One region of the Klebsiella quasipneumoniae subsp. quasipneumoniae genome, then DNA from elsewhere that is predicted to be linked to it. Evidence: predicted binding sites of a transcription regulator. Region 1 holds the regulator's gene; the other holds the start of a gene.
The links. The regulator sigma-54, encoded in region 1, starts transcription at its own class of promoters, with help from an activator protein. The targets are predictions, from matches to a motif close to GTTGGCACANNTTTCGCTNT.

Region 1 (3,146 bases):
CAGCAGCGCGAACAGCAGGTCGACAGGCTGATTGTCGATCGCGTCGAAGGCGATGGGGGTTTCCAGCTGGACAAAAACGCCGACAGCACGCAGCGTATCCTCTTCCAGTTTTCCGTGGGGAATGGCGATACCATTGCCAATCCCGGTACTGCCCATTTTTTCGCGGGTAAGGATCGCTTCGAACACCACCTGCGGCGGCAAACTTAACTGTTTGGCGGCCAGTTCGCTAATGATTTCCAGAGCACGCTTCTTGCTCTGGCAGTGAACCTGGCTACGGGTACATTCCTGGTTCAGGACGTTGCTCAGTTGTAGAGCCGAATCGTTGTTCATCATAATTTCACCTGAGCGCCCCCGCGCCCGTCGCCGATGTTCACTGACGGCGGACGCAGGGGGGCCCGGACAATTAGTGTTGTTTTAGTTTATCTTTATGCTTCGTTAACTGCCTTGCCAGCTTGTCGATAAGACCATCGACAGCCGCATACATATCCTGCCCTTCCGCACTGGCATGGATTTCGCCACCGTTGACATGCAGATTCGCGTCCGCAATTTGCGTCACTTTCTCTACTTTTAACACAATATAGACCTGATTGATCCGGTCGAAAAATTGTTCCAGCTTGCTGAACTTCGCCGTGACGAAGTCGCGCATCGCGGGAGTGATCTCGACGTTGTGTCCTGTAATGTTGAGCTGCATAGTGTCTTCCTTATCGGTTGTGTCAGACCAGTTGTTTACGCTGGTTTGACGGCGGGATGGATAAAGACTCTCTGTACTTCGCGACAGTGCGGCGCGCGACCATGATACCCTGCTCGGACAACATGGAGGTGAGCTTACTGTCGCTCAACGGCTTCGCGGGGTTTTCCGCGGCGATGAGTTTCTTCACCAGCGCGCGAATCGCCGTCGACGAGGCTTCGCCGCCGCCTTCGGTATTAACATGGCTGGAGAAGAAATACTTCAGTTCAAAAATACCGCGCGGACTGTGCAGATATTTTTGCGTGGTGACACGGGAAATTGTCGATTCATGCATCTCGACGGCCTGGGCGATATCGGCCAGCACCATCGGCTTCATATACTCTTCACCCTGTTCGAAAAAAGCCTGCTGCTGTTCTACGATGCAGCGGCTGACGCGAAGCAGGGTATCGTTGCGGCTTTCAAGACTTTTGATCAGCCAGCGGGCTTCCTGAAGATTGCTGCGAATGAACTGGCCGTCGGCGTCATTGCGGGCGCTGTTGCCCATTGCCGCATACTGCTGATTAATTTTCAGCCGTGGAATGCTGTCGGCGTTGAGCTCCACGGTCCAGCGGCCGCTGACCTTGCGCACCAGCACGTCGGGAATGACATATTCCGGTTCGCTGGTTTGAATGGACTGGCCAGGACGGGGATCCAGGGACTGGATCAGATTTACCGCCTCTTTCAGCACCTCTTCTTTCAGGCGGGTCACCCGCATCAGGGTGCGGAAATCATGGTTGGCCAGAAGATCGAGATGATCGCTGATAATCAGCCGGGCCTCTTCCAGCCATGGCGTCTCTTTGGCGAACTGCGAGAGCTGGATCAGCAGGCAGTCGCGCAGATCTTTCGCCGCGACGCCAACCGGATCGAAACGCTGGATGCGCTTCAGGACGGCTTCCACTTCTTCGAGGCCGATCTCCTCATCGCCGATGCTGTCGACGATATCTTCAATCTGAACGGTGAGGTAGCCCGTATCGTCGACGGCGTCGACAATGGAGGTGGCGATGGCGCGGTCGGTATCGGTGAAGGGCGTCAGCTCGACCTGCCACATCAGGTAATCCTGCAGCGTCTGGGTGGTCTCGCCTTGATAAACGGGGAGTTCGTCGTCCTGATAGTCCACGCCGTTGCCTGACGGCGTACCGGCGGTATAGATTTCATCCCAGCTGGCATCGAGAGGAAGCTCGTCGGGCATCTCTTTTTGCTCAAGCGCGTCGACGGTATCGAGAGACTCGCGGTCCTCCACCTCTTTCGCCTCTACCTCGTCGTGAAGATCGGTTTGCTCAAGCAACGGGTTACTTTCCAGCGCTTGCTGGAGCTCTTGCTGGAGTTCTAACGTGGACAACTGCAGCAAACGAATCGCCTGCTGCAGCTGCGGCGTCATGGCAAGCTGTTGGCTAAGCCTTAATTGCAAACCTTGCTTCATGTTCAGGGTAAATATCTCCGGCTAAAACGTCTGTAACCTCTACCCTATCAGAGTCTGAAGTCTTCCCCAAGATACACGCGCTTAACCTGCTCATCTTCGAGGATCTGCTGCGGTGTACCATGAGCGATAAGGTGTCCCTGACTGACAATATACGCGCGTTCGCAGACGGCGAGCGTCTCTCTGACGTTATGATCGGTAATCAGTACGCCGAGGCCGCTGTCGCGCAAATGCTCAATGATGCGTTTGATATCGATAACCGAGATCGGATCCACGCCGGCAAAGGGTTCATCCAGAAGAATAAATTTCGGGTTTGCCGCCAGCGCGCGGGCGATTTCGACGCGGCGGCGTTCGCCACCGGAGAGCGCCTGACCGAGGCTGTCGCGCAGGTGCTCAATATGAAACTCTTCCATCAGCTCTTTGGCGCGATCTTCCCGCTGTTCGCTGCTCAAATCGTCACGGATCTGCAGGACCGCCATGAGGTTGTCATAGACGCTCAGGCGACGGAAAATCGAGGCTTCCTGCGGCAGATAGCCGATCCCCCGGCGCGCGCGCGCGTGCAGCGGCAGCAGGCTGATGTCTTCGTCATCAATGATGATATTGCCCGCGTCGCGCGGCACAATCCCGACCACCATGTAGAAGGTGGTGGTTTTACCGGCGCCGTTGGGGCCGAGCAAGCCGACAATCTCCCCCGAGTTAACGGTGAGACTGACATCTTCCACCACGCGGCGGCCTTTATACGCTTTAGCGAGATTCTTCGCAGTTAAGGTTGCCATAACAGATTAGTTACTCTTCTTTTGCTGGTTGCCGCTTTTGTCCTGCAGCTCGGACGGCACCAGAACGGTGGTGACGCGTCGACCTTTGTCGCTGAAGGCCTGCATTTTTTGCTCTTTCACCAGATAGGTGATCTTGTCGCCCTTGATGTTGCTGTCGAGCTGTTCAAGGTACGCGTTGCCGGTCAGCACGACGTAATCGTTCTGCAGCTCATAGCGCATTTTCGAC
Region 2 (3,146 bases), 610 kb from region 1:
TCCGGATTCATGTTTTTCAGGTCGCCTTTACGCTCGCCCAGCGCCTGCATAACAGAACCCTGGTGCTGCTCTTCGACGTCCAGCGTCACGTTCTCGAACGGCTCTTGTTTACGGCCGTCGATTTCACGGAAGATAACTTTCGGACGGGAAACCGCCATCTCGAAACCTTCACGACGCATGTTTTCAATCAGAACGGACAGGTGCAGTTCACCACGGCCGGAAACGCGGAACGCATCAGCGTCTTCGGTTTCTTCAACGCGCAGCGCCACGTTGTGCACCAGCTCTTTGTTCAGGCGGTCCAGAATCTGGCGAGAGGTAACGAACTTACCTTCTTTACCGCAGAACGGAGAGGTGTTGACGTTGAAGAACATGGAAACGGTCGGTTCATCGACGGACAGGGCCGGCAGCGCTTCGACATTCTGCGGATCGCAGATGGTGTCGGAGATGTTCAGCTCGCCCAGACCGGTGATCGCGATGATGTCGCCAGCTTCAGCTACGTCGCTCTCGATACGCTCAAGACCCAGGTGGGTCAGTACTTTACCGACTTTACCGTTACGGGTTTTGCCTTCGCTATCGATGATAGTGACCTGCTGGTTCGGCTTCACTTTACCGCGTTTGATGCGGCCGATGCCGATGACGCCAACGTAGTTGTTGTAGTCCAGCTGGGAGATCTGCATCTGCAGCGGACCGTCAAGGTCAACATCCGGCGCCGGCACGCGATCGACAATCGCCTGGTACAGCGGGGTCATGTCTTCAGCCATGTCTTCGTGGTCCAGACCCGCGATACCGTTCAGCGCGGACGCGTAAACGATCGGGAAGTCCAGCTGTTCGTCGGTCGCGTCGAGGTTAACGAACAGGTCGAACACCTGATCGACAACCCAGTCCGGACGCGCGCCCGGGCGGTCAACTTTGTTGATGACCACGATCGGCTTCAGACCGTGGGCAAAAGCTTTTTTGGTCACGAAGCGCGTTTGCGGCATCGGGCCATCAAAGGCATCTACCACCAGCAGCACAGAGTCAACCATGGACATAACACGCTCAACTTCACCTCCGAAGTCGGCGTGCCCTGGGGTATCAACGATGTTGATACGGTAATCATTCCATTTGATTGCGGTGTTTTTCGCGAGGATGGTAATCCCACGCTCTTTCTCCAAATCGTTGGAGTCCATCACACGTTCTTGTGCTTCAGTACGTGCGTCGAACGTACCGGATTGCTGTAGCAGCTTGTCAACCAGGGTAGTTTTACCATGGTCAACGTGCGCGATGATGGCGATATTACGCAGATTTTCGATCACAACTTTGCCTCAGGCATTAGAAATAGCGCGTTATTGTACACGTATTAAGCGAAGGACTGAACAGGATCACAAACATCCTCCGCAAACAAGTATTGCAGAGTTTCTTTGTGACCGCTTTCACGGAGCGATAAAAGGGCACCGTAACAAAAATTGCACCAAAATGGTGCTCAATGTTCACACTGAGGCACTATTTTGGTGCATTATCTCCATCATGGTGCAGTCCTTTTGCACTATGGTGCGCATGATACAGCGTTTTATAGGGCATTTAAAAGTTGGCACAGATTTCGCTTTATATTTTTTAAGGCAACAACGCCACTTTTAAGCAGTATGAAGTTTTCGTTACCACGACGACAATGACCAATCCGGGAGAGTTTAAGTATGTCCGCTGAACACGTTTTGACGATGCTGAACGAGCACGAAGTGAAGTTTGTCGATCTGCGCTTCACCGATACCAAAGGTAAAGAACAGCACGTCACGATTCCGTCTCATCAGGTAAATGCCGAATTCTTCGAAGAAGGCAAAATGTTTGATGGCTCCTCGATTGGTGGCTGGAAAGGTATCAACGAATCTGACATGGTCCTGATGCCGGACGCTTCCACCGCGGTCATTGACCCGTTCTACGAAGAACCGACCCTGATCATCCGCTGCGATATCCTCGAGCCAGGCACCCTGCAGGGCTATGACCGTGACCCGCGCTCCATCGCGAAACGCGCTGAAGAGTACCTGCGCGCCACCGGCATCGCTGACACCGTCCTGTTTGGGCCAGAACCAGAATTCTTCCTGTTCGACGACATCCGTTTCGGCGCCTCTATCTCCGGCTCCCATGTCGCGATCGATGACATCGAAGGTGCGTGGAACTCCTCCACCAAATACGAAGGCGGTAACAAAGGTCACCGTCCGGGCGTGAAAGGGGGTTACTTCCCGGTTCCGCCAGTAGACTCTTCTCAGGATATCCGTTCCACCATGTGTATGATCATGGAAGAGATGGGCCTGGTTGTTGAAGCTCACCACCACGAAGTGGCTACCGCAGGTCAGAACGAAGTGGCAACCCGCTTCAACACCATGACCAAAAAAGCGGACGAAATTCAGATTTACAAATACGTTGTTCACAACGTCGCTCACCGCTTTGGTAAAACCGCGACCTTTATGCCGAAACCGATGTTCGGCGACAACGGCTCCGGCATGCACTGCCATATGTCTCTGGCGAAGAACGGCACCAACCTGTTCTCCGGCGACAAATACGCAGGTCTGTCTGAGCAGGCGCTGTTCTACATCGGCGGCGTAATCAAACACGCTAAAGCCATCAACGCCCTGGCGAACCCGACCACCAACTCCTACAAGCGTCTGGTCCCGGGTTACGAAGCGCCGGTTATGCTGGCTTACTCTGCCCGTAACCGCTCTGCCTCCATCCGTATTCCGGTGGTGACCTCTCCGAAAGCGCGTCGTATCGAAGTGCGCTTCCCGGACCCGGCTGCCAACCCGTACCTGTGCTTTGCGGCGCTGCTGATGGCTGGCCTCGATGGTATCAAGAACAAAATCCATCCGGGCGAAGCAATGGACAAAAACCTGTACGACCTGCCGCCGGAAGAAGCGAAAGAGATCCCGCAGGTTGCCGGTTCTCTGGAAGAAGCCCTGCAGGCCCTGGATGCTGACCGCGAGTTCCTGACAGCTGGCGGCGTCTTCACTAATGACGCTATCGATGCTTACATCGCCCTGCGTCTGGAAGAGAACGACCGCGTACGCATGACTCCGCATCCGGTTGAGTTCGAACTGTACTACAGCGTCTAATTTTGCTGTAAATCCAGGGTATGTCGTGTTGTGGCGCGGGATACCCGGGATATTTTGTTGCCG

Region 2: the regulator sigma-54 is predicted to act here: its motif matches at 1,567-1,586, upstream of glnA (glutamate--ammonia ligase).

What each region holds. Positions count from the first base shown of each region.
Region 1 is NZ_CP084876.1:541,113-544,258, forward strand. It holds gene ptsN (PTS IIA-like nitrogen regulatory protein PtsN) at 1-333, opposite strand, end outside; gene hpf (ribosome hibernation promoting factor) at 404-691, opposite strand; gene rpoN (RNA polymerase factor sigma-54) at 714-2,147, opposite strand; gene lptB (LPS export ABC transporter ATP-binding protein) at 2,195-2,920, opposite strand; gene lptA (lipopolysaccharide ABC transporter substrate-binding protein LptA) at 2,927-3,146, opposite strand, start outside.
Region 2 is NZ_CP084876.1:5,271,569-5,274,714, forward strand. It holds gene typA (ribosome-dependent GTPase TypA) at 1-1,295, opposite strand, end outside; gene glnA (glutamate--ammonia ligase) at 1,674-3,083, shown strand.